DNA from 4 places in the Pseudomonas sp. GW821-FHT04C07 genome. Region 1 is predicted to be linked to each of the others. Evidence: predicted binding sites of a transcription regulator. Region 1 holds the regulator's gene; each other region holds the start of a gene.
What was found. Region 1 encodes sigma-54, which starts transcription at its own class of promoters, with help from an activator protein. Its sites were predicted from a motif close to ANTGGCATNNANNTTGCTNT; they were not measured.
Positions count from the first base shown of each region.

Region 1 (2,145 bases):
CTGCTCGATGAACCGTTTGCCGGTGTGGATCCGATCTCGGTGGGAGACATCAAGCAGATCATTCATCACCTGAAGGCCAAGGGCATCGGCGTGCTGATCACAGATCACAACGTCCGTGAAACCCTGGATATCTGCGAGACCGCCTACATCGTTAACGACGGTCAACTGATCGCCGAAGGCGACTCCGCCACCATCCTGGCCAACGAGCTGGTCAAGGAAGTGTATCTGGGCCATGAGTTCCGCCTGTAAGCGCTGAGGTGTTGGGCAAGTCGTCAGAGCGCCGCTATCAATAAAACCCTATAAATTTTATTGTTACCGCGCTTTAGGCAAACACGCGCCCTCAGGTGTTCAGCCAATAGTCAGAGCGCCAGTAGCAATGAGACCCTGTAAATTTTTATTGTTACCGCGCTCTAGGCAAACACTTCAGTTTCAGGCATATAATTTGCTTATGTTTGGCGCTTCGGCGCCCTGTAGTGGATGGCGCATGTGCGCCGGCAAATAAGGTGTTAAGCCCCTGCCATGAAACCATCGCTAGTCTTGAGAATGGGCCAGCAGCTGACGATGACACCGCAGCTGCAACAGGCCATCCGCCTGCTCCAATTGTCGACCCTGGACCTGCAACAGGAAATTCAGGAGGCACTGGAGTCCAATCCGATGCTCGAACGCCAGGAAGAAGGCGACGACTTCGATAACGCCGACCCTCTGGCCGACAACGTCGAGCAGAAAGCCAATACCGATGTTCAGGAACCCTCTTACCAGGAAACCGCCCCGACGGTGGATAACCTCGAGGAAGGCGACTGGAACGAGCGCATCCCCAACGAATTACCTGTCGACACCGCTTGGGAAGATGTTTACCAGACCAGTGCCAGCAGCCTGCCGAGTAACGATGACGACGAGTGGGACTTCACCACCCGCACATCGGCCGGTGAGAGCCTGCAGAGTCATTTGCTCTGGCAACTGAACCTGGCACCGATGTCCGATACTGATCGCCTGATCGCCGTTACCCTGATCGATTGCATCAACAATCAGGGCTACCTGGACGAAACTCTTGAGGAAATCCTCGAAGCCTTCGACCCGGAACTGGACATCGAACTGGACGAGATTGAGGCCGTCCTGCACCGCATCCAGCAATTCGAACCCGCCGGTATCGGTGCGCGCAACCTCAGCGAATGCCTGTTGCTGCAGCTGCGTCAAATGCCAGCCAAAACACCTTGGCTGAGCGAGGCTAAACGCCTGGTCACCGACTTCATCGACCTGCTTGGCAGCCGTGACTACAGCCAGCTGATGCGCCGTATGAAGCTCAAAGAGGACGAACTGCGGCAGATCATCGAGCTGGTGCAAAGCCTCAACCCGCGCCCGGGTTCTCAAATCGAATCCAGCGAAGCCGAGTACGTCGTCCCCGACGTCATCGTACGCAAGGACAACGAACGCTGGCTGGTGGAGTTGAATCAGGAATCCGTGCCGCGCCTGCGGGTCAACCCGCAGTACGCCGGTTTCGTGCGCCGGGCCGACACCAGCGCCGACAACACCTTCATGCGCAACCAGTTGCAGGAAGCGCGCTGGTTCATCAAAAGCCTGCAAAGCCGCAACGAAACCCTGATGAAAGTCGCCACCCAGATCGTCGAGCATCAACGGGGCTTTCTCGAGTACGGCGATGAGGCGATGAAACCGCTGGTGCTGCATGACATCGCCGAAGCGGTCGGCATGCACGAATCGACAATTTCCCGGGTCACCACCCAGAAATTCATGCATACCCCGCGCGGCATCTACGAACTGAAATATTTTTTCTCCAGCCACGTAAGCACCTCTGAAGGCGGTGAATGCTCGTCTACAGCGATCCGCGCGATCATCAAAAAACTGGTTGCAGCGGAAAATCAGAAAAAGCCGTTGAGTGACAGCAAGATCGCTGGTTTACTGGAGGCACAAGGCATTCAGGTAGCCCGTCGCACCGTCGCCAAATACCGCGAATCCCTTGGGATCGCGCCTTCGAGCGAACGTAAGCGTTTGATGTAACGGGCCACGCCACAGCGTTCCAGTGGCAGGCATTTCTGCCTGCCGCTTTATGCACTGGCAACGAAGGAGAAGCTGTATGCAAGTCAACATCAGTGGACACCAACTGGAAGTGACCGAACCCCTGCGCATCTA
Region 1 covers NZ_JBWKTM010000017.1:102,685-104,829, forward strand. The annotation lists gene lptB (LPS export ABC transporter ATP-binding protein) at 1-249, shown strand, start outside; gene AC07UI_RS26040 (RNA polymerase factor sigma-54) at 520-2,013, shown strand; gene hpf (ribosome hibernation-promoting factor, HPF/YfiA family) at 2,090-2,145, shown strand, end outside.

Region 2 (2,145 bases), on a different contig from region 1:
AGGGATCCTTCGCGCAGTGCGACGCGGGTCAGGCCGCCGGGCACTACCCGGGTTTCCCGACCAGACAGGACAAACGGGCGCAGGTCGATATGGCGCGGGGCGATGCCGTTTTCGACAAACGTCGGGCAGGTCGACAGGCACAGGGTCGGTTGGGCGATGTAGGCGTGAGGCTTGGCTTTGATCCGCGCGCGGAACGACTCGATTTCCGCCGCCGTCGCCGCGGGCCCCACCAGCATTCCATAACCGCCGGAACCTTGAGTTTCCTTGACTACCAGTTCGGGAAGGTTCGCCAGCACGTGGGACAGCTCCTCGGGTTTGCGGCATTGCCAGGTGGGCACGTTCTTGAGGATCGGCTCCTCGTCCAGATAGAAACGGATCATGTCGGTGACAAACGGATAGACCGATTTATCGTCCGCCACACCGGTGCCAATGGCATTCGCCAGCACTACATTGCCAGAGCGATAAGAGGACAACAGACCGGGCACGCCGAGCATCGAGTCGGGATTGAACGCCAAGGGGTCGAGGAATGCGTCATCGAGACGACGATAGATCACATCAACGGCCTTCGGCCCGTCGGTAGTGCGCATGAACACACGGTCATCACGCACGAACAGATCAGCCCCCTCGACCAGTTCGACGCCCATCTCCCGAGCCAGAAACGCGTGTTCGAAGAACGCGCTGTTAAAGCGTCCGGGAGTCAATACCACGACGCTGGGGTTCTCCAGCGGGCTGGAGCTTTTCAGGGTGTCGAGCAACAGGTTGGGGTAATGATCGATCGGCGCAATGCGCTGGGCAGCGAACAACTCGGGGAACAACCGCATCATCATCTTGCGGTCTTCGAGCATGTAGCTGACACCGCTGGGCGTGCGCAGGTTGTCTTCGAGCACGTAATAGGTGCCGTCGCCGTCACGCACCAGGTCGACGCCAGAAATATGCGAATAGATATCGCGGTGCAGATACAGCCCTTGCATGGCCAACTGATACTGCTCGTTGGCCAGCACTTGCTCGGCCGGGATGATGCCGGCCTTGATGATGCGCTGCTCGTGATAGAGGTCGGCGAGGAACATGTTCAACGCCTTGACCCGCTGGATGCAGCCACGTTCGACGATCCGCCATTCACTGGCGGGAATACTTCGGGGAATAGTGTCAAAGGGAATCAGGCGCTCTGTCCCCTGCTCATCACCATAGAGTGTGAAAGTAATACCGGCGCGATGAAATAGCAGATCGGCCTCGCGTCGCCGTTGTGCCAAAAGCTCGTCAGGCGTTTCGGCTAACCAACGGGCGAACTCCCGATAATGCGGACGGACCTGGCCGCCGGCATCATACATCTCATCAAAATAGGTGCGGATCATGCCGTACTCCTTGTCACCCGGACACCAAGGCTTCGCAAGGCCCGTGCCAGCGGCATAAACGCTTTAATATCAATCAGTTGGATAATAGCCCGGCAGGTGTCGCACCATTCCCGTGCAGCAAACGCCCCAACTCGATCGCCCCCGCTTCATTGCGAAGCAATGCCTATAGCTATCACCAGCATAGTCAGACTTGATTTCGCTGCACGCCTGAACCTCTGGATAATCCGCGATCTTTTGATCTTCCAACAGCCACAAACGAAATCGGCCGACCCTGAGGTCAGCCGATGCTGAGTGTTGATGCTGTTCATAGGTGTTATGCGAGTAACCCTCGTACCTCCTGCTTCACGCCCCAACCTTCGATAATCCCGCCCAGAGGCTCGACCACCGCCTCGAAATCCTGCTCGAAGTCACCGATGCCGCCGTAGGTGGCATACATCACCTTGCTTAGCTCCAGATGCCAGGCCCCGTCATCACGCACGCTGATCTGAGCATTCAATGACTCACCGCGAAAATGTTCTGCCGCCCTGCGCGCCCGCTCCTCATCCGGGAAAATGGCGTAGAACTCGATGGGATGGAATCGTGAAAAATCAAAACCGCCCTCTTTCATGCGGCGCAGCACGCTGCTGCTGATGTCTTCTTGATAGGCTGTGCTCATGAAACGTCCTCCTCAAACTGATGGATAGACTTTCCGTACTCCCTGCGCTCGCAACCACAATGGTGAAAGCGATACGACAATAAGATTGCCGCCGGGAAACAAGCATGTAGCTGACAAGAGACCAGACCTTAGCGATTC
Region 2 covers NZ_JBWKTM010000010.1:103,420-105,564, forward strand. The annotation lists gene AC07UI_RS18980 (circularly permuted type 2 ATP-grasp protein) at 1-1,352, opposite strand, end outside; gene AC07UI_RS18985 (ribonuclease E inhibitor RraB) at 1,666-2,007, opposite strand.
Region 2: a site for sigma-54 is predicted at 1,384-1,403, ahead of AC07UI_RS18980 (circularly permuted type 2 ATP-grasp protein). Genes of this name have one in related genera too.

Region 3 (2,145 bases), on a different contig from region 1:
CGCAGTCGATCACGGACAGGTTCGGCAGCGTCTGGCTGGAAACCTGGGAAATCGCTTCGCCGGTCACCAGCGCATCGATGTCCAGCCGATCAGCGATTCGGGACGCAGCGCGCAACATCATACGCTTCAATACTACGCCCATATGACTGTTATCGACTTTGCCGAGAATTTCTCCCAGCACTTCCTCGAATGGCACACTGACAAATAACACGCGCTGGGAGCTGCCGTACTTCTTCCAGATGAAGTGCGCGACTTCCATCACGCCCAATTCGTGGGCACGCCCACCGAGATTGAAGAAGCAGAAATGGCTCATCAGCCCGCGGCGCATGATCTGGTAGGCCGCCACCGTCGAATCGAAACCGCCGGACATCAACACCAGGGTCTGTTCGAGGGCGCCCAACGGATAACCGCCGATGCCGTTGTGCTGGCTGTGAATCACAAACAACCGTTGGTCGCGAATTTCCATCCGCACTTCGATTGCCGGCGTTTTCAAGGAAATCCCGGCGGCGCCGCACTGACGACGCAGCTGGCTACCGACGTATTTCTCGACGTCCATCGAGGTAAATTCGTGCTTGCCGGCGCGCTTGCAGCGCACTGAAAAGATCTTGCCCGGCAAGGCATCACCGAAGTGCTGTTTGCACTTGGCGACGATGTCGTCGAAGTCGCCCAACGGGTACTCGTCGACCTGCAGGAAATGCGCGATGCCCGGCATGCAGCTCAGGCGATCAGTCATATCCTTCAAGGCTTTCGGCTCGCTGACCTGTGTTTCCAGCTCAAGATTGTCCCACACACCGTTCACCACCACCGCCGGGTCCAGATCGCGGAGCACGGCACGGATGTTCTTGGCCAGCTGGCGGATGAAACGCATCCGTACCGGGCGGCTCTTGATAGTGATTTCGGGGAAAACTTTTACGATTAGTTTCATGAAAACAGCGCGCGAGGGGCCAGCCGAAAAAGGGGGGCGCGGATTATAGCGGAAATTGCTCAAGGTTTAACCAGTTAATATACAGATGGCCATTGACGCACTAAAACGGGGCGTTAAGGCTTTTTGACGCCACATTGCAGTGCGAAAAACCCGCGGAATTTCCCGCGCTCACCTATATATGCGTGAGTTTGGGGCGAAAAACCCAAGTCGGGGCACTGGCATGCAATTTGCTCCCTTGTGAGGCAGGTTGCCTTGGCAGAGTATTCGCGCCGGCATCACCCACATTCTAAGGGCACTCCACTACCAGCCCGAAGCCACCCGGAGGACACTATGTCGAAGTCGGTTCAACTCATCAAAGATCATGACGTCAAATGGATTGATCTGCGCTTCACTGACACAAAAGGCACTCAGCACCACGTGACCATGCCGGCCCGTGATGCGCTGGATGAAGATTTCTTCGAAATCGGCAAAATGTTCGACGGCTCCTCCATCGCCGGCTGGAAAGGCATCGAAGCCTCCGACATGATCCTGCTGCCGGACGACTCTACCGCCGTTCTCGATCCGTTCACCGAAGAGCCGACCCTGATCCTGGTCTGCGACATCATCGAACCTTCGACCATGCAAGGCTATGACCGCGACCCACGCGCCATTGCCCACCGTGCCGAGGAATACCTGAAGTCCACCGGCATCGGCGACACCGTATTCGTTGGTCCAGAGCCAGAATTCTTCATCTTCGACGAAGTGAAGTTCAAGTCCGACATCTCCGGCTCCATGTTCAAGATCTTCTCCGAACAAGGTTCGTGGATGTCTGACCAGGACGTCGAAGGCGGTAACAAAGGCCACCGTCCAGGCGTCAAAGGCGGCTACTTCCCGGTTCCTCCGTTCGACCACGACCACGAAATCCGTACCTCCATGTGCAATGCCATGGAAGAAATGGGCCTGGTCATCGAAGTTCACCACCACGAAGTGGCGACTGCCGGCCAGAACGAAATCGGCGTCAAGTTCAACACCCTGGTAGCCAAGGCTGACGAAGTTCAGACCCTGAAATACTGCGTACACAACGTTGCCGACGCTTACGGCCGCACCGCGACCTTCATGCCTAAGCCGCTGTACGGCGACAACGGCTCGGGTATGCACGTTCACATGTCCATCTCCAAAGATGGCAAGAACACCTTCGCTGGCGAAGGTTATGCCGGCCTGTCCGACACCGCCCTGTACTT
Region 3 covers NZ_JBWKTM010000012.1:58,834-60,978, forward strand. The annotation lists gene thiI (tRNA uracil 4-sulfurtransferase ThiI) at 1-925, opposite strand, end outside; gene glnA (glutamate--ammonia ligase) at 1,256-2,145, shown strand, end outside.
Region 3: a site for sigma-54 is predicted at 1,140-1,159, ahead of glnA (glutamate--ammonia ligase). Genes of this name have one in related genera too.

Region 4 (2,145 bases), on a different contig from region 1:
CGACGCCGACGCGGCTGAGGGTGGTGTTGGTAGCGATCACCGCATCCATCCCCGTCTCGATCAATGCTTGCGCGACCTGTACGGTTTCTTCATCGGTCATGTCCGGGGCTATCTTGATCGCCAGTGGTACACGCTTGCCGTGACGCTGCGTCAGGTCTTCCTGGCGTTGACGCAGCGCTTCGAGCAACTGCTTGAGCGAATCGCCGAATTGCAGGCTGCGCAGGCCTGGAGTGTTCGGTGAGCTGACGTTGACCGTTACATAGCTGGCATGGGCGTACACCTTGTCCAGACAGATCAGGTAATCATCGACCGCACGCTCGACCGGTGTGTCGAAATTCTTGCCGATATTGATACCCAGAATGCCTTTGTACCTGGCCGCTGCCACCCGTGCCAGCAAGTAATCGACGCCGAGGTTGTTGAACCCCATACGGTTGATGATCGCCTCAGCTTGCGGCAAACGGAAAATCCGTGGTTTCGGATTACCCGGTTGTGGACGTGGGGTGATGGTGCCGATCTCGACAAAGCCGAAGCCCAGCTGGGCAAAACCATCAATGGCCGCGCCATTCTTGTCCAGGCCCGCTGCCAGACCGACCGGATTGGGGAAATCCAGCCCCATGACATTCACCGGCAGTTGCAAAGGCGCCTTGCACAGCAAGCCATTGAGACCCAAACGCCCGCCCGCACCGATCAGGTCCAGGGACAGATCGTGGGAGGTTTCCGGGGAGAGTTTGAACAATAGCTGGCGGGCCAGGGTATACATGGGCGGGCTTGACTCGGTTGGCGGCGAAATGAGGCGGCGATTATAGCCGGGCAACGGTGCCGCAAGCGAGGCACGCGATGAAATCAATGGAGAGTGGCATATGCCTTGCACCATCGATTGCATCAGCTCTCATGCCAACAGCGGGATGAGTCGAAGGACAACGGCGTCGTCACCCGGCTTTGCTTTGGCAAGGGACCTGGGTACGACGCTTTTTTATGGAAGGTGCACACCTGATGAATGAGTTTCCAGCCAATCCACTGGCCTGGGTCAATGGCAGCGATGCCCCGGAAAAGAGTGCGATCAATCTGGGCTTCATGGCCCTGAGCGATTGCGCCTCGGTGGTGGTCGCCGCCACCCAGGGCTTCGCCCAGCCCTATGGGCTGACCTTGAACCTCAAGCGCCAGTCATCCTGGGCCAACCTGCGGGACAAACTGGTCAGCGGCGAGCTGGATGCCGCTCACAGCCTGTATGGCTTGATCTACGCCGTGCACCTGGGCATCGGCGGCATCGCGGCCAGCGACATGGCGGTGCTCATGGGTCTGAACCAGAACGGTCAAAGCATCAATCTGTCCCACGGCCTGCAAGCCCTTGGCGTGACCAGTCCTGAAGCGCTTCACCTGCACGTGCACCAAAGTCGCGCAAAGCTGACCTTCGCCCAGACGTTCCCCACCGGCACCCACGCCATGTGGCTCTATTACTGGCTCGCCAGCCAAGGCATCCATCCGCTGCAGGATGTCGACAGCGTGGTGGTGCCGCCGCCGCAAATGGTCGCGCATTTGCAGGCCGGGCGCATCGACGGCTTTTGTGTCGGCGAGCCGTGGAGCGCCAGTGCAGTGAAGCAGGATCTGGGGTTCACCATGGCCACCAGCCAAACCATCTGGCCCGATCACCCGGAGAAAGTGCTGGGCTGCACCCGCGCATTTGTCGAACAGTACCCCAACACCGCCCGCGCACTGGTCATGGCGATCCTCGAAGCCAGTCGCTTTATCGAACAGAGCACCGAGAACCGTCAAAGCACCGCGCAACTGTTGAGCGGTCGAGAATATCTGGACACGCCCGTAGACTGCATCCAGCCACGCTTGCTCGGCGACTATGCCGATGGCCTCGGCAATCGCTGGCAAGACCCCCATGCACTGCGCTTCCACGGCGCGGGCGAGGTCAACCTGCCATACTTTACAGATGGAATGTGGTTCATGACCCAATTCCGCCGCTGGGGCTTGTTGCGTGACGACCCGGATTACCTCGGCGTCGCTCGCCAGGTTCAGCAACTGGACCTGTACCGCGAGGCGGCCACCGCAGTAGGCGTGAGCCACTCTGGGGAGGCAATGCGCAGCAGCCAATTGATCGACGGCAAGATCTGGGACGGTTCGGACCCGGCCGGTTAT
Region 4 covers NZ_JBWKTM010000004.1:264,230-266,374, forward strand. The annotation lists gene AC07UI_RS10245 (quinone-dependent dihydroorotate dehydrogenase) at 1-760, opposite strand, end outside; gene AC07UI_RS10250 (CmpA/NrtA family ABC transporter substrate-binding protein) at 994-2,145, shown strand, end outside.
Region 4: a site for sigma-54 is predicted at 853-872, ahead of AC07UI_RS10250 (CmpA/NrtA family ABC transporter substrate-binding protein). Genes of this name have one in related genera too.